DNA from 4 places in the Peribacillus sp. TH27 genome. Region 4 is predicted to be linked to each of the others. Evidence: riboswitches for the same ligand, from Rfam matches in the RefSeq annotation. Region 4 holds a riboswitch; each other region holds the start of a gene.

Region 1 (4,679 bases), 240 kb from region 4:
CAGCGGCTTTGGAATTGGGTGCTTATGGAATACGAGTAGTAGGTATCGCACCAGGCGGTGTGGATACTCCAATTATCCAAGGATATAAAGATATGGGAATCATCGATAAATTGAATGCAAGCCAAATGCGCGGCAAATTAATTAAGCCGGAAGCAATTGCGAATGCTGTTTATCTACTATCATTAGATGAAGCTGATGCGATTAATGGCAGTATTGTTATGGTTGATGATGGCTATGCATCTTTTAAATAATTTTGAAAAGGAAAACAGCGTCTTAATCCGACGATGTTTTCTTTTTATGTCTTATATGACTAATGCAAGTCTCATAGACCAAAGGTTATATTGACCGATTGGTATCATCAGGCTATTATGGAAAATAGATCGGACAAGCCGGTCTTATCTTTTATAAAAGAAGGTTGATATTTTTGAAAAAAGGGCAGCAAACAAAAGAACGGATCATTAATGTAGCCCGGACTCTTTTTGCCAGTAAAGGTTTTGACATGACCAGAACGAATGAAATCGCTTCTGCCTGTAATGTTTCCGAAGCTACGATTTACAAATACTTTGACAGCAAAAAAGATTTGCTTTTGGCTACGATTACTCCTAGTGAAAAAGAAGATGCGGAAGTTGAGACTAGCCACCTTTCTACGGATGAGCTTGTAGAGAATCACGTTATCACATTGATAAAAAAATTCTTGAAAATAAAGAACAGTATTCGATATTATTTCGAGAAACTCAATACGATCAAGAAATTTCTAAACAATATGTTGAGCAAATCTTCAAGCCAAATGCTAAGCTTATTGAACTTCAGAAGAGAATTGATACTGGAGAGATTCACTATATTTCCGATATTATCTTATTTAATGTAGGAATTATTTCTTTTACATTAGCTTTATCGACCCATTATGAGATTCATCAACAGAAAACGGAACCGTATTTTACTGAGGAAGGAATAAAGAGTATTGCTCAGCTTTTAGTATATGGGATTCATGGAAAAAGCAATAATACATAAATAAACGGTCATATTTAAGGCGTATGAGTCAACAAGCCGCAAATATGACCGTTGCTTTATCTACTATTAGTATTAGTTATTCAAGCTTGTACCTCTAGACTTGACGATACATTGTGCAAACTAGTGTAATCCGAAGAATGGAACTATACCTGTTATTTTGGAGATGCAAAAATTAAAAGGTCAAGGAAGAAACAGTTTTAAATTTCAGGAAAAATAGAGGGGGATAACTGATGAAAGTTTCTGAATAGGTTATTCACATTAATCCCGAGTTAAACACTTGACTTTTATTTTTCTGAATATTACGATGATTATATGATACATGACTTTACCTAGGCAGGGTTCTTATCCGATTTATGTGATTGAGTGATTTTTATTGAATCAGCAAGTCTTAACGCAGATAAGAAAATAATAGGAGGAAATTTATATGAGCGAAATCGTAATTTTATCGGGCAGTCCAGCGAGTCCATCAAGAACTGACATCTCTTTAAAACATGTTCGATCACTAGTTGAACAAGTGGGGTTTACCACTGCTTATTACTCTATAACGGATTTTTCCGCAGATGATCTATTCCAAGGCCGGTATAATAGTGAAGATATAATAAAGCTTTCAGAAAAAATTCAGGAAGCTAGAGGTATCATTATTGGTTCACCAGTATATAAGGCATCTTACACAGGCGTGTTAAAAGCTTTGATTGATTTGCTACCTGAGGGTGCATTTAAAAATAAGCCTGTTCTGCCAATTATGATTGGTGGAAGTAACAGGCATTTATTGGCGATTGATTACGCACTTAAACCTTTAATTTCAATTTTAAAAGGTGAGCCGTTGCAGGGCTTATATTTTGTAGATAAGGAAATAGATAAGCAGAATCCAGAAAGCCCAATTAAAGATGGCGAATTAGTTGATCGTGTGCAAAGTCAGGTGCAAGAATTTGTTGAAGCGATTCAATTAAGAAATAATTAAATGCTGTTAATAGACTAAAAGTAAAGGCTTAAGGTTTTGAACTATTTTTATTTTCATGAGATTAAAGATTATTTATGTACAATCATTAAAACTAATTAACCTTAACAATTAGGCCTTAAACAATTGTAAAAAGAGGTAAGTAATGAAATAGACTCATTTTTTTTAAGAGTTTCTCTTGAAAATGAGTCTATTTTCATATTTAACTTATACAATATCCGTTCAAGGAAAAGTGTGTATAATAATAACAGTTCACCCATTTTATTAATCCAAGTTATTTTATAAGAAAACTCCATTGACAAGGAATAAATATATGTTAATATTTAAAATAATAAAACTTATCCAGAGCGACGGAGGGAATTGGCCCTTTGAAGTCCAGCAACCTGCATGATGGATGCAAGGTGCTACATCCAACAAAATGTTGATCATTTTGGAAGATAAGGTAAAAAATATTACCTTGAAAATCTTTCCATCATGGAAGGGTTTTTATTTCTGTAAAATTCGTTTGCAAACCATAGCATTGTAAGATGTTTTGGAATATATAAATTTAAGAAAATGCATTTTATAAACGGGTCAGCTATACGATAAGCTAGTCTCGGATTTTCTTAAAGGAGGAACTGGCTTGGAAAAAGAGAATCAGCTGGAGGAAATATTTGAACGCCTACAAGAAATGCTTAAGTCGATGAAATATGGATCCATAACACTTATCGTCCAGGATGGTAAAATTATTCAAATGGAAAGAAATGAAAAGCTGAGAATTAAATAAGGTATCTGCTGACTAGAAAACTAGAGGTGGATTTAACTGATATAAAAGAGAGTATTAGTTAAATTCGTCTCTTTTTTCTAGGGTCTTTTAAGCGTTAAAAAACAACAGCGAGTATTAATCGCAAGTTACTCTATTCTGTGAAACATTTAGCAAGTTTTTAGAGGGGGCTTTAAGATTGTCTGCATTAGTAAACTATGAAAATTTCGACACAGAGATTTTGCCTGCATTTCCTGAGGACAGTGAGACAAAAGGTGCTTTAGAAGTTCTTGAGTGGGCAAATTCCCAATATGGTAACAAACTCATTTATGCATGTAGTTTCGGCATTGAAGGAATAGTACTTACGGATTTATTGGCAAAGGTCAATCCTTCAGCCAAAATTGTTTTTCTGGATACGGATGTTCATTTTGAAGAGACTTACAAATTAATTGAACAAGTTAAAAAGCGCTATCCGCAGCTTTCAATTGAAATGAAAAAGCCGGCATTGACGCTCGAGGAACAAGCAACTGAATATGGAGATGAGTTATGGCTCCGTGATTCAAATAAATGTTGCAGCATACGTAAGATCGCGCCGCTTACTGAGGTACTTTCAACGGCAACTGCTTGGCTCTCGGGACTACGCAGGGAGCAATCTGAAACAAGAGCATTAACGGAATATATTAATCAAGATAATAAGTTTAAATCAATTAAAATATGCCCGCTTATTCATTGGACATGGAAAGATGTATGGCGCTATGCCCATAAAAATGGACTTCCATATAATGTTCTTCACGATAATGGATATCCTAGTATTGGCTGTAAAACATGTACGGCACCTGCTATCAATGCCGATGATTTACGCTCAGGACGTTGGCAGGGCGCGCAAAAAACAGAATGCGGATTACATTTATCTTAATAAATAGAAAATTTAGGGGGAAATTAGTATGACAGTTAGCTTACCGCACGGAGGAACGTTGATCAATCGTTGGGAACCAGACTATGATATTACTAAAATAAACAACTCAATCGAAATTGATGAGATTGCTTTAAGTGACCTGGAATTAATAGGTACTGGGGCCTATAGTCCTATTAAAGGATTCTTTACAAAAGATGACTATCAAGCAGTGGTTAAGGATATGAGGCTTAGCAGCGGCCATGTTTGGAGCATCCCGATTACTTTGCCGATTACTGATGAAGTAGCAAAAGCTCTTACTCTAGGAGAAGAAGTAAAGTTGAATCATGAAGGAGAAACATACGGAGTTCTCATTATTTCTGATATCTTCAGACCTGATAAACAATTGGAAGCCACATTAGTTTATCAAACGGATGATGAGAAACATCCTGGTGTGAAAAATTTGTATAACCGTGGTGAAGTATATGTCGGCGGGGATATTAAATTAGTTAAACGAATCGAACGTCCACTATTCCAAGATCATTATTTGGATCCTGTTGACACAAGAAAAACTTTTGCTGAAAAAGGCTGGAAAACAGTTGTTGGATTCCAAACAAGAAATCCTGTTCACCGTGCACATGAATACATTCAAAAAACTGCATTGGAGATTGTAGACGGTTTATTTTTAAATCCGCTAGTAGGTGCTACTAAATCAGATGACATACCAGCTGATGTACGGATGGAGAGTTATAAAGTACTACTAGAGAAATATTATCCTAAGGATCGTGTCTCCCTAGCAGTTTTCCCTGCTGCCATGCGTTATGCAGGGCCAAGAGAAGCCATTTTCCATGCCATGGTTCGTAAAAATTACGGATGCACCCACTTTATTGTTGGCCGTGACCATGCCGGTGTGGGCGATTATTACGGCACTTATGATGCACAAAAAATCTTTGGTAATTTCAAACCTGACGAGTTAGGAATCACGCTATTATTCTTTGAACATAGCTTTTATTGTAAAACATGTGGAAATATGGCTTCTGCTAAAACATGTCCGCATGGTAAAGAAGATCATGTTA
Region 2 (4,679 bases), 1.8 Mb from region 4:
AGACTCTTTTATATGGTTAACCGTGAATTTTACGTTGTAGGTCAAGGACCATTTTGTTGCACTTTTCATGTTCCTTATCTCGTTCTTTCTCAACCTCGATACGGAGGTCTAAATTTCTGCTGTACTCATTATAGCCAATCCCATGTGATAACTGCATCGCTTTTTCCATTTCGCTTGTTACATTTAAATCTAAAGTATTGATAGTGAACCATCCTTTCAAATTTGTGAATCACTTTATTACTCTATTAACTCTATACCCTGTGTTTTCATCTTTAAACATAAAAAAACGACCTGAAGATTTCCAGGTCGTTCCTTACCATAAATTATTTAGTTGGTACGACTGCACCTTTGTATTCCTTTAGAATAAAATCTTGAATTTCTTTAGAATGTAATACTTCTACTAGCGTTTTGATTTCTTCTTTATTTTCATCACCTTTGTTAACAGCAATAACGTTCACATATGGTGATTCAGAGTCTTCAATAGCAATTGAATCTTTAAGCGGATTCAATCCAGCGTCAATCGCATAGTTAGAATTGATTAGAACGGCATCCCCTTCGCCACTCTCATAAATTTTCGGAAGTAAAGCTGCTTCATAATTCGCATCAAATTTAAGTTTTTTCTTATTTTCAACAATGTCTTTTGTTGTAGCTGTCGTTTTATCGATGCCTTCTTTTAATGTAATCAGGCCATTTTTTTCTAATAGAGATAACGCACGTCCGTGGTCAGCAACAGAGCTGCTCATAATAATTGTTGCGCCTTCTGGAAGTTTATCAATGCTTTTATATTTTTGTGAATATAGAGCAATCGGCTCGATATGAATTCCACCAGCATTAACGAAGTCATATCCATTTTCTTTAATTTGCCCCTCTAAATATGGAATGTGTTGAAAGTAGTTAGCATCCAATTCTTTATCGTTTAAAGCCTTATTCGGTAAAACATAATCTTGGAACCGTTTAATTTCCAACTCAATTCCTTTTTCTTCAAGAAGAGGTTTAGCTTTTTCAAGAATCTCAGCATGCGGAACATTGGATGCACCTACAACTAATTTTTTCGTCTCCTTTTCTGTATCGCTGCCACTGTTGTCCTTATCGGTTCCACAAGCAGCAAGAGCAATCGATAAAACAAGTAATAATGCAAATCCTAAAAACTTTTTCATCCTATTCATCTCCCTTTATCTTTTGTCTAATTTAGATGTAATCACATCTCCAATAATTTGAATAATGAAGACGATAATTAGTATAACAATCGTCGCTACAAGTGTAACGTCATTGTGAGTCCTTTGATAGCCGTCTAGATAGGCCAGATTACCAAGCCCGCCTGCACCGATAACCCCTGCCATTGCGGTATATCCAACCAATGCAATCGATGTTACCGTAATCCCTGAAATTAATGCTGGCATCGATTCTGGAAGAAGTACCTTCCAAATGATCGTGCTCGTTTTCGCTCCCATTGATTTAGCCGCTTCAATTACACCTTTATCGATTTCACGGAGGCCGATTTCAACCATACGTGCATAAAATGGTGCCGCCCCGATAATAAGGGCTGGTAAAGCAGCATCCTCACCGATCATAGAACCGACAAGCAATTTTGTGAAAGGTATGAGCAACACAATTAAAATAAGGAATGGAATGGAACGGAAAATATTAACGATAGCACTCATGGTCGTGTTAATTACCCGATTTTCCCACAAGTTACCTTTCCCTGTTAAAAACAGGACTAGCCCTAATAGTATGCCTATAAAAAAGGTTGCTAGTACTGAGATACTGGTCATATAAAGTGTTTCTTTTGTTGCTTCAATAATGTCTTCCCAATATACATTCGGTAATAATTCTTCAAGCATGAGTAATCACCTCCACGCCTACATGCTGTGCTTTAATGAATTCGATTGCGCGGAGCATTTCATCCTCATTGCCATCAAGGTGGATAAATAACGTTCCATATGAACCACTTCTAGTTTGAGATATTTTTCCTTGAACGATATTGACATCCAACTCAAAGTTACGTACCAGCCTAGTAATTAACGGACTCTCTGCATGATCTCCTACGAACGTCAATTGAATTACTTTTCCTGCTGGATAGCGTTCCAGCAAGTGTTCCATTGTTTCTTTTGTTTCTTCAGGCTCTGTTACCTGTTGAACGAAACGCTTCGTCATTTGTTCTTTCGGATTCTTGAAGACTTCCAGGACAGGTCCTTGTTCAACTACTTGACCACTTTCCATTACTGCAACGCGGTGACAAATTTTACGGATGACGTGCATTTCATGTGTAATCAAAACAATCGTTAGACCAAGACGCTTATTGATGTCCACAAGCAATTCAAGTATTGAATCGGTTGTCTGCGGGTCTAAAGCAGACGTCGCTTCATCGCACAGTAGCACTTTAGGATTGTTAGCAAGAGCCCTAGCAATCCCGACCCTTTGTTTTTGCCCTCCGCTTAATTGCGAAGGATATGCCTTTTCTCTTCCTTCAAGCCCAACTAACTTAATTAATTCATTCACACGCTTGATACGCTCATTTTTCGAAACCCCTGCAATTTCTAGAGGAAACGATATATTCTCCTGAACGGTTCTAGACCATAATAAATTAAAATGTTGAAAGATCATGCTGATTTCTTGTCGAGCTTTACGTAGCTTAGCACCTTTGATTTTGGAAATTTCTTTATCAGCCACCACAACGGATCCTTCTGTTGGTGTTTCCAATCCATTAAGCATCCTGATCAAAGTACTTTTCCCTGCTCCGCTGTAGCCAATAATACCGAAAATCTCGCCTTTATTTATTTCAACATTAACATTATTTACAGCCTTAATCGTGTCACTGCTTCCTTTTCCTGTTCGGAATAGCTTACTAACTTTTGTCAATGTAATCATTAATACTCACCTCTTTTATCCAATAAAACCTATGAACTTAGTTGATTTATCTTCATTATCAGCCTGTAAATATGATTTAAAACCGTTTTTCAATATTGCTATACATGTAAAGGTTTTCCCAAACTAAATAGAAAAAACCTTTCTGCATGAGCAGAAAGGCAGGTGAAAAAGCAGGCCTTTCTCTCATCTTCCAAAGCGATTAAACTTTGTGTGAATTGGCACCTTTCCAAGGAAATTTCCTTGTCGGTTGCCGGGTTTCATCGGGCACATCCCTCCACCTCTCTTGATAAGAGCTAATATATAGAATATTTGTACATCATTAAGTTCTTTAGTATGGAGAAATTTTATCATAGATAAAAAAGGAGCGCAATGTATAATATTTCTAGGAAAGAATGAACAGGTCTTTTTTATTAAACAGTTTTAGAAGTTAAGGAGACAATATTCGTCGCTTTTTCAATTGCCTGCTCTAAATCTTCTATTAAATCCTCTACGTTTTCAATACCAATCGATATGCGCACTTGATCAGCACTTACACCCGCTTTTGCTAAACCTACATCATTTAATTGTTGATGGGTCGTACTAGCAGGGTGGATAATTAAACTTTTAGCATCCCCTACGTTGGCTACATGCGACCATAACTCTACCGAATTGATAAGTTTTGCTCCAGCTTCGCGTCCACCTTGAATTCCAAAAGTCACAACAGATCCTGCTCCCTTAGGCAAATATTTATCCGCCAGCGCTTTATCAGGGTGACTTCCATTACTAGGGTGCGAAACCCAGTTCACAGCAGGATGATTTTCCAAATATTGAATAACAGACTTAGTATTCGAAAGATGCTCTTTCATTCTCACATGCAACGTTTCTAGCCCCAGCGTAAACTGGAACGCGCTTTGAGCACTTAACGTCGGCCCTAAATCACGAAGTAATTGCACACGAGCTTTTGTGATAAAGGCAGCAGGGCCGACTGCTTCAGAGTATACAATCCCATCGTAGCTTGGATCCGGTTCCGTAAAGCCAGGGTAGTTTGGTGAGTTCCAGTCGAATTTGCCCCCATCCACGATGATGCCTCCTAAGGTGGTTCCATTTCCCAAGAGCCATTTTGTAGCAGAGTGGATGACAATATCCGCTCCAAAATCAATTGGCCGGCAAAGGTATGGGGTAGCAAAGGTATTATCGATAATGAGTGGTATGCCCGCATTGTGAGCAATGTCCGCTACAGCCTCAATATCAAGAATCCTTAGACTTGGATTTCCAATTGTTTCCGCAAATATAGCCTTCGTTCTAGGCGTGATGGCTTTTTTGAAATTTTCAGGGTCATCAGGAGAGACGAACTTCACTTTTATCCCATATTTAGGAAGAGTATTTTCAAAAAGATTATACGTACCGCCATATAATGTAGAAGCGGACACTATTTCATCTCCTGCACCAGCAATATTTAGGATTGACAGTGTAATGGCAGCCATCCCACTTGCGGTTGCCAGTCCGCCGATACCACCTTCCAACAAGGCCATTCTTTCTTCGAAAACACTGACCGTAGGATTATGAAGTCGTGTATAAATATAGCCATTTTCCTTTAAGCCAAATAAATTTGCTGCATGGTCAGTATCTTTGAACAAGTATGCATTGCTTTGATAAATAGGCACTGCACGTGCACCCGTTTCATCTACTTGCAGACCCCCGTGAACACTCAATGTTTCGAAACGCAACTTTTTCTCTGCCATAAGATTTCTCCCCTTTTTCTATGGATTTAGTTGGATTTAAGAATCAGGCCTTCCTCTTTTAACAAGCAAAAAAACCACTTCATAAGAAGA
Region 3 (4,679 bases), 2.6 Mb from region 4:
GTAAGGATCAACGAACTAAGTCCCTCGGGAATCAAAAAGCGATAAATGATTTGCCATGTCGTCGCCCCCATCGCCTGAGCTGCCTCGATGATCCCTTTGTCCACTTCCAACAGGGAGTTCTCCACAAGCCGGGCAATATAAGGAGCCGCGTAAAAGATTAGCGGAACAATGGCCGCATTCGTTCCGATCGCACTGCCGACAATCATTCTGGTAAACGGAATAAGTGCTACAAGCAAGATGATGAAAGGAACCGACCGCAATATATTGATGACCGGGTTCAATACATTAAAGATCCATTTATTCTCCAGGATGTGACCCTTTCTTGTAATGACAAGTAAGATTCCTAGCGGAAGTCCAATCAGCCCGGAAAATATCAATGAGATGGCTACCATATAAAGTGTGTCACCGAAAGCTGTCGACAGCTGGTCTGCCGTTATTTCCATTCCCCAAAGCGTATTACCCATTTATCTGCACCTCCTGGACGAGAATCCCCTCATCTTTAATATATTGATAAGCCTTGTCCACCTCTTTTTTGTTCCCTGTCACTTCAATAATTAAATTTCCAAAAGGTGTTTCTTGAATTTCAGAAATATTAGCTGATAAAACACTTAAATGAACATCATATTTTTTCGAGATGGTTGAAAGTAAAGGATTGCCTGATGTAGTACCAATAAAGTTAATTTTCCAAATAATCGGAATATATGATCCGGTATTTTTCAGGAAACTTTGTGGGATCTCGTCGTGAATAACAGTTCGTACAAAGTTTTTTGCGATACCTGTTTGGGGCTTCGCAAAAACTTCGAAAACCGAACCTTGTTCAACCACGCGTCCGCCTTCCATGACCGCAACCTTATTGCAAATTTCCCTAATTACAGACATTTCATGAGTGATTAGCAAAATGGTAATATTGTATTCTTTATTAATTTTTTTTAAGAGCTGCAGTACAGCACTAGTTGTTTGTGGATCCAATGCTGACGTCGCTTCATCACACAAAAGAATCGATGGGTTGGTAGCCAACGCTCTAGCAATCCCTATTCGTTGCTTTTGACCGCCAGACAATTGTTCCGGATAACTCCTTGCTTTACTTGATAAGCCAACGAACTCTAACAACTCGCCTACCCGCTCTTTGATTTCTTTACTAGGGGTTCCCGATAAAACTAGCGGCATGGCAATATTATCAAAAACTGTCTTTGAGTTAAGTAAGTTAAAATGTTGAAAAATCATGCCAATTTTTTTCTTTTCTGCCCGTAATTCCTTCGGGTTCAATTTGGTTAAATCCTTCCCCCCAACAATAACCTGTCCATCTGAAGGGTGTTCGAGTAGATTGACTAACCGAATCAACGTACTTTTTCCGGCTCCACTATAACCGACAACACCAAAAATATCGCCTTTTTCAACTGTCAAATTAATTCCTTTCAAAGCTTCAACAGTCTGTTTCTTTGTTTTATATACCTTTTTAACATTTTGAAATTCAATCATTCTGTCTCCCCCCACGCTGTTTATTTGTACGAATTCATTATCCAGAGAAGAGCTTTGCAAAGTTTCATAATGATAGGGTTAAATTTTCGAAACTCACGAGTAATTGCTCACAATTCACGAGTAAATGTGTGAAACTCACGAGTAATTGCGTGAAACTCACGAGTAATTGCGCGAAACTCACGAGTAATTGCGCGAAACTCACGAGTTAATCTGTCAAACTCACGAGTAATTGCTTATAATTCACGATTAGTGCGTGAAACCTACTAATAATTGCACCAATTCTCCAAATAACCATATACATTCTGAATAAACAAAAGAGGCCTCTTCCGTCATCAGACAGAAGAGGCCTCTTTTAGAAATAAAAAAGAGTAAACTCTTAATTTAATTATCTAAGAAAAGCTCCTTCTTATCTTTCAAACTTTCGTCCGTTGGAATTAGCACAGTATTTTTACAAAAGTAAAAACCCAGTCGCCGAGGTATCATAGGGCCAAGTCCCTCCACATCTCTTGATAAGAAATAACGTATTTATTTAATTATGTTCCTCACTATATATTCAAATTTTACTAATGTCAACTCTATTTTGAATAATCTAAAATATTTTTACAGTATAATTTTTAATCGTTCATTTAACTATACCTTAAGACAGGTCAGATTTTGCCCTGCATACCATGTATACGGGTAACCTAGGCATAGACTCTATTACAAAAAAACGAAAACATTACGAAGTCAGTCAGGATCAGGACTTCCTTCCTCATAAGGAAAGCTCTGTATCTTGATGAAATAACGGCAAACCTTTGGCAAACTCACTATTCAGGTTGCTACTCACGGTCTGCCTTATCCATGCGGGGAGCTCCCTGCGCCCCCCACTCTTATAATCTTTTGATTGGGGTTTACGTTTATTTTTGAGTTTTTGACCATTTTTTGATAGCAAACTTTCGGTACGTTTAGTATCAAAAAAGAAAAAAGAAAAAACAATAATAAATAGTACCATATATATGCGGTTATAAACTTTTTTGCATCTGTTTTAAATGTGTGAGGACCCTTTGCCCTCATATCTGTAATAATAAAAGTTATTTATTATTACAGCGAAGGAAGACTAAACATGTGTTTTTTCATCTTTAGCACTATTATAAAAGCTCTTTCCTTAGAAGAGTTTATTTCTTTTAATTAAAAAACACTCGGTAGAGTTTGAATTCTATAGTATGTCTACTTATCAGCAAAAACAAATCGCTATTTAGAAGCTTCTAATTTTGTCGATATCTACTCAGAATTTGTAGATATTTCTCGGGAAATTGTTGAAATTTGAATTTGGTGATTCCGAATAGTTGGAACAAAGGAATCTCTACTTTTAATTTGCTTGCCTTAGGTTTAAATAGTTATTAACGCAAATTAACATCTGAATATCGTAAAGGAGACTAAAAAAAAGGTAATAAAACCTTTTTCTTATTGCAGTAATGTTTCGTAATGGGTTCTTTGTTGTTCAGTTTTAACTATGACATATCGTTTGTCAGTTAGATGTTCATTTCACGCGGAGCTGCGAGTTCATTGGTTAAAAATTAAGATCTCTTTTAATTGAATGGGAACATGGGTTAAATAAATTGTCATATATATCGGGTATCGTTATCTCTTTTAAAGCTTCTAATTTTGTCGATATCTACTCAGAATTTGTAGATATTTCTCGGGAAATTGTTGAAATTTGAATTTGGTGATTCCGAATAGTTGGAACAAAGGAATTTCTACTTTTGATTTGATTGCCTTAGGTTTAAATAGTTATTAACGCAAATTAACACCTGAATATCGTAAAGGAGACTAAAAAAAAGGTAATTAAACCTTTTTCTTATTACAGTAATGTTTCGTAATGGGTTCTTTGTTGTTCAGTTTTAAGCTATGACATATCGTTTGTCAGTTAGATGTTCATTTCACGCGGAGCGCGAGTTCATTGGTTAATAACATTAAGATCTCTTTTAATTGAATGGGAACATGGGTTAAATAAATTGTCATATGTATCGGGTATCGCTATTTCTGTTTCATTGGTTCCTACCAATCTTTCTTTTTCTTGATACAAGGGTTCTTCTCTCTATCGTCTAGGGGATTGCCCGTATCGCGTAACGCTATAAGCGTTTCGATATCGGATTGAACGAAGATATGCCAATCGCTATCTTTTAACAGCTCCTATCCATATCGCTCTAAGTTTTAAACATACTTTCAAACAGTGGATTTTGTATCTCCACTTCTTCTGCCACTTCCTTGGAAGAGGATGCTCATTCATTCGGATGTATATCCTGTCGCATATCGGCTCCCTCTTTCTATTAAAGATGAAGGTTCTGTAGATTTATTTGCATGTTATATCGCCCCGCGATACGAAACACACAAAAGAACCGATCAGCCCCTTTCTTGAGGAACATTATTAAGGACATGGATCTTGCTGGGGCTGGGAAACTGTTGTTTTAAGCTGAGGCATATCGTTTGTCAGTGGCCATTCATTTCACGCGTAGCTGCGAGTTCATTGATTAAAACAATTAAAATCTCTTTTAATTGTTCGGGATTATGGATTGAATTGTCAAATTTATCAGGTATCGCTATCTCTGTTTCATTAGTTTCTTCTAATCTATCTTTTTGTTGATACACAAGGTCTTTAGCTATATCGTATAGGGACTTGTCCGTATCGCGTAACGCTATGAGCGCTTCGATGTCGGAGTGAATAATGATAGGAATCACCATCTTATAAACTCATATCCGTTTCGTTCTAAGTTTTGACCATACTTTTGAACAGTGGGTGTTGCATCCCCACTTCTTCTGCCACTGCCTTAGAAGAGAATACTCGTTCATTCGGATGTATATCAAGTTTGTAAATCTAACCCAGATTTTCTATTAAACCTATAGGTTTTGAATTTATTTGCATGTTATATCGCCCAGCGATACGAAACATACAAAAAGGAGACGGTCAACCCCTGTCTGGAGCAACTATTAAGGAGGACTCTTGTTTTTGAATGCAAGTTTTCAACCTCCTCAACTCCCTTTTTATCAAGCATGCCTTTTTTGCTTGCTTGTGTATTTTGTTTTAGTTGCATATCGCTTAAACAAATCTCCAATGAATTTCAATTGAGCCTTCGTTTGCCTTTAGAACGTCAATACATTGGTATCACCGAGCTCTTACATAGCAGGTACCAAATCCTGTAAAGTTAAAATACTCTTTCTTA
Region 4 (4,679 bases):
CTCCAGTTGGATTATTCGGATAGTTCAAGAACATCATTTTGGCTCTTTCAAGGGTTTCTGTATGTATTTCTCCATAATGCGGAAGATAATCATTTTCTTCTGTCAAAGGCATGAATTCTGTTTTTGCTTGGGCTAAAACTACACCAGATAGATAATCAGGATAGCCTGGATCAGGTACCAGAATCGTATCCCCGGGATTCAATAAACATTGTGGAAGTTCGACAAGTCCTGCCTTTCCACCAAATAGAATAGCCACTTCACTATTAGGATCTAACTTGACACCATATTCACGTTCATAAAAGACAGTCGCAGCTTCTTTTAAGTATTGATGTCCTCGGAAAGGAGAATATTTATGATTTATTGTATTTTCTGCAGCAGTCTGCAAACTTTTCACAATATGCTCTGGCGTCGGCTGGTCAGGATTTCCCTGCCCTAAATTAATGACATCATGACCTTGCTCTGTAATTGCCTTAACTTTTGCAACTAGAGAAGCAAAAAACTGCTTGGGTAGTTCCTGAAGCTGTCTGGATTTTTCGAATTGCATCATTAAACACCTTCTCTGAAATTTCTTGAAATTCTAGTCACAAATGATATATGTTTATCATAGTCTTGTAAAGTGTTTTTTTACATATAGAGGTTTTAAAAAATGAAATGGAAAATCTCCTTCCACCAAATGGATATGCCTTTGGATAACCCTATATTAACTTTCATTTCGCAGTACAAATGGATAGAAAACGCCGTCTAATCTAATCCGGATATAGTTATTTTACCTGAACTTTGAACAGTTGGATACGACTTAACTAGGTTGAATGAGATTGCGGATGAAGAAGCAGAAAAAACGATTACATTCATTTGTTATAACATACGTATACAAGGATGTCAGTGAGTCCATGCCGTTCAAGGTGCGGAAGTTCTATTCGTATCCGCCGAGTGGCCCAAACCGAGCCTCGATCATTAGGGACCGATATAGGGTCAGCCGTGCCATGGAGAACCAACCCTACATTTTAGCATTAAATCGTTCAGGGTCGATTTTATTAAACTATTTGCCGAACAATCCCTGATTATAGATCCATGGGGGAATATCGTAAGTGAAGCCGGCGAAGAAAGAACTCCTAACAGGTACCCTGGACCTCTCAAAAGTAACGGAAGCATGTAACAAAACTGAATTCGAAGAACGTCGTGCGGATTATTATTAAATTACCCATTGACAAACTATTTAAAAAGTTGATATTATTTTCCCGAAGATTAAAATTTCAGAAAACATTTACATTTACTCTTATCAAGAGCAGGCTGAGGGATAAAGGCCCTATGAAGCCCAGCAACCGACTGTAATACCATTGTGAAATGGGGCGGAGTTTCCGCCGGATTATAAATCCACAGGGCACGGTGCTAATTCCACCAGAAAGCAATATTTCTGGAAGATAAGAGGTCCGAAGCTAAAACTTCTGCCTCTTTCTATATGAAAGAGGCTTTTTCATTATTATTTTAAATATTTGGAGGGGAAAATAATGACTTTAAACCATTCGAACTTTGAATTACTGTCAAATGAAACTGCAATAACCCTTGCAAAAAAACTAGGGTTGGTCAAAACAGATGCCACTTTAAAATGTAGAGAGATAGGCGATGGAAACTTAAATTATGTCTTTCATATTACAGACACAGCCACAAAAAAAGGAATTATAATCAAACAAGCGGTTCCTTATGCAAAGGTACTTGGTGAAAGTTGGCCGCTGACCTTAAAAAGGGCTGCAATTGAAGCAAATGCACTTATCCATTTCAAGAGCTATTGTCCCGAATTTGTACCGCAAGTCTATTATTCAGATGAACAGCTTGCTATCACAATCATGGAAGACCTCTCACACTTAAAAATAGCGAGAACAGGCTTAATCGATGGCGATCAATTTCCATTACTATCGAAACATATTGGTGAGTATGTTGCCAAAACGGCATTTTACACATCTGATTTGCATTTAGAACCGTCTGCGAAAAAAGAAGTGGCCCGAAACTTCACGAATCCTGAACTCTGCAAAATTACTGAAGTTTTTGTTTTCACAGATCCTTTTTTTGAAGAACTACCGGGTGAGTATGAAGTAGAATTGACGGATGCTGCCAAAAGCATTTGGAATGATCAAGAAGTAATACTTGAAGTCGCTAAGCTGAAACAAAGCTTTGAAACCGAACAGGAAGCCTTACTTCATGGAGATTTACATACGGGAAGTATATTTGCAAGTGATACCGAAACGAAGATTATTGATCCTGAATTCGCTTTTTATGGACCAGTTGGGTTTGATCTTGGCCAATACACAGCAAACATTCTATTCCAGGCAGTTACACGTAATCCCGCTGGAAAAGAGGAAATTTTCACACACCTCCAAGAATTTTGGGATACTTTTGAAGAGACATATACTAGTCTTTGGAATACCCAAAACAAAAGTCCGTTTCGTCAAGTAAATGGTTATCTATCATATGTGCTCACTAAATTCAGAAAAGATGCATATGGTTTTGCTGGCTGCGAGCTGATTCGGAGAACAATAGGCTTATCTCATGTTGCAGATTTAAATGTTATTGAAGATAAAGAAACAAGAATCGCTGCCAAAACGGCTACATTGAAAATTGGTGCTTTTTTAATTAAAAAAAGGGAAGAATTGGATGTTCCAGCTGTGATTGAAGCATTGAAGCAACATACACTGCCTACCTATTCAACCCTTTAAAAGGAGAACTACATATGACGACGACAACAGCCTTACCTTATTCCGTTCAATGGGATGATACTCATATAACTTTATTAAATCAACAGGCCTTACCTACAATTACAGAATTCATTAAACTTTATTCCGTTGAGGATGTATTTGACAGCATTTTGACATTAAAGGTCCGCGGTGCCCCAGCAATTGGTCTAACTGCAGCATTCGGTGTCGCACTTGGAGCGAATCAGGATGGTTCAACTGATTTAGGGGAATTCAAACAAAATGTAACTACACATATTAAAAAACTAGCTTCTTCACGCCCTACTGCAGTCAACCTTTTTTGGGCGTTAAAAAGGATGGATAACATTTTGCAAGCAGCCAAGAGTATTCCAACTGCCAAAGAGGCACTTATACTGGAAGCAAAAGCAATCTTTACAGAAGATGAAGAAATGTGCCGAAAAATCGGGGAACATGGTTTATCCTTATTTGCTGAAGGAGATTCCATATTAACGCATTGCAACGCTGGGGGAATTGCCACTGCTCGCTATGGTACAGCCTTGGCTCCCTTCCATCTAGCGAAAGAAAGAGCCTTTCCGATAAAGGTATATGCATGTGAAACAAGACCTGTCCTGCAAGGGGCACGTTTGACTGCTTGGGAACTAATGCAATCTGGAGTGGACGTCACTTTAATCTCTGACAATATGGCTGCTCATACCATTCATCATAAACAAATCAATGGTATTATAGTTGGTGCTGATAGGATTGCGGCAAACGGAGATACTGCTAATAAAATCGGGACCTTGGGATTGGCAATATTAGCTAATCATTACGGTATCCCATTCTATGTGGCCGCTCCTTCAAGCACTTTCGACCTTTCCCTTGAATCTGGCACATCCATCCCGATTGAGGAGCGGAATGGGGACGAGATTACCTTCATTCAGGGAGTAAAGATAGCCCCAGATAATGTAAAGACATTCAATCCAGCCTTTGACGTCACACCGAATCATCTAATCACGAGCATCATAACAGAAAACGGTATTATTTCACCAGACTATGTGAAAAACATTCCGCTTTTTGTCAATTGAGCCAGGTTTCATCTTTTAGATGAAACTAATCATAACGAGGCGGAATCGCATATGTGATTTCGCCTCGTTCATTTTACTATGATATTTATATTTATTCTTGCGAGGTTCTTTATAAAAGATTATATATTATTAAATCAAGCTTAATTTTTCAAAAAATTGATTAAATATTAACAAATAGTGATCGATCAGCACTTCTTACCTTGAAAAAAATTCTTGAAGTGCCTCCTTATTTTTAGTGTAGTCCATTTTCAAAACTGCTCCAGATTGGGGATATATTTCATCTTTATAGCTTCCTTCAACTGGAATCCTTAAGGTTTCTACAGAATCTGGGGATTGGAAGACAACTTGAGAGCCCATTTCCATAATCGTTTTCATCCCAATATCCGTATCTAGGTAGGACATCCCTTTTTCAATAATACTAGGTAGGGCGACCATCCCTTCAAAGGATGAGATTTGATTAATAAATCCCGTTTTTAATTGAACTAATACTTCCTGTTGACGCGCGACCCGTCCAAAATCACTTTCATCATCATGTCGGAAACGGACATATTTCAATATTTCCTCACCATGTAATACATTTTTACCGCTGCTGGCTTCAATGCTCATATCATCAATAATTTCCTGATTCACATTTACCATCACACCATCTGGGGCAAGTAGGTCAACCATCTTTACGAATCCCTTAAAATCAATTACTGCAACATGATCGACTTTAACATCTAAGTTTTCTTGTATTGTTTTCTTAAGTAGTTCACTGCCACCATAATAATAAGCAGCATTTATTTTGTTATATCCGTATTTATAACCCGGTATTTTCACATAACTATCACGCATAATAGAAGCAAGTTTTAGCTTCTGCTGCTCAGGAAAGTAGCGTGCTAGTATCACAGCATCTGCCCGAGAATCC

The links. A riboswitch is a leader RNA that binds a small molecule or an ion and turns the genes downstream of it on or off. The one in region 4 is predicted to bind S-adenosylmethionine.
Region 1: another riboswitch for S-adenosylmethionine. It lies ahead of JFU24_RS28400 (YezD family protein); the one in region 4 lies ahead of mtnK (S-methyl-5-thioribose kinase).
Region 2: another riboswitch for S-adenosylmethionine. It lies ahead of JFU24_RS18640 (methionine ABC transporter ATP-binding protein); the one in region 4 lies ahead of mtnK (S-methyl-5-thioribose kinase).
Region 3: another riboswitch for S-adenosylmethionine. It lies ahead of JFU24_RS14745 (methionine ABC transporter ATP-binding protein); the one in region 4 lies ahead of mtnK (S-methyl-5-thioribose kinase).

What each region holds. Positions count from the first base shown of each region.
Region 1 covers NZ_JAEKEV010000002.1:5,607,995-5,612,673, forward strand. Annotated here, with positions in the region: gene JFU24_RS28385 (SDR family NAD(P)-dependent oxidoreductase) at 1-251, shown strand, start outside; gene JFU24_RS28390 (TetR/AcrR family transcriptional regulator) at 425-868, shown strand; gene ssuE (NADPH-dependent FMN reductase) at 1,436-1,972, shown strand; SAM riboswitch class I at 2,305-2,413, shown strand; gene JFU24_RS28400 (YezD family protein) at 2,592-2,735, shown strand; gene JFU24_RS28405 (phosphoadenylyl-sulfate reductase) at 2,950-3,627, shown strand; gene sat (sulfate adenylyltransferase) at 3,656-4,679, shown strand, end outside.
Region 2 covers NZ_JAEKEV010000002.1:3,603,115-3,607,793, reverse strand. Annotated here, with positions in the region: gene JFU24_RS18655 (hypothetical protein) at 17-220, opposite strand; gene JFU24_RS18650 (MetQ/NlpA family ABC transporter substrate-binding protein) at 324-1,157, opposite strand; gene JFU24_RS18645 (methionine ABC transporter permease) at 1,173-1,841, opposite strand; gene JFU24_RS18640 (methionine ABC transporter ATP-binding protein) at 1,834-2,868, opposite strand; SAM riboswitch class I at 3,049-3,161, opposite strand; gene JFU24_RS18635 (O-acetylhomoserine aminocarboxypropyltransferase/cysteine synthase family protein) at 3,279-4,589, opposite strand.
Region 3 covers NZ_JAEKEV010000002.1:2,796,604-2,801,282, forward strand. Annotated here, with positions in the region: gene JFU24_RS14740 (methionine ABC transporter permease) at 1-443, opposite strand, end outside; gene JFU24_RS14745 (methionine ABC transporter ATP-binding protein) at 457-1,479, opposite strand; SAM riboswitch class I at 1,883-1,995, opposite strand; gene JFU24_RS14750 (hypothetical protein) at 3,949-4,200, opposite strand.
Region 4 covers NZ_JAEKEV010000002.1:5,366,762-5,371,440, reverse strand. Annotated here, with positions in the region: gene JFU24_RS27325 (pyridoxal phosphate-dependent aminotransferase) at 1-547, opposite strand, end outside; SAM riboswitch class I at 1,274-1,428, shown strand; gene mtnK (S-methyl-5-thioribose kinase) at 1,509-2,711, shown strand; gene mtnA (S-methyl-5-thioribose-1-phosphate isomerase) at 2,726-3,772, shown strand; gene JFU24_RS27310 (LCP family protein) at 3,968-4,679, opposite strand, start outside.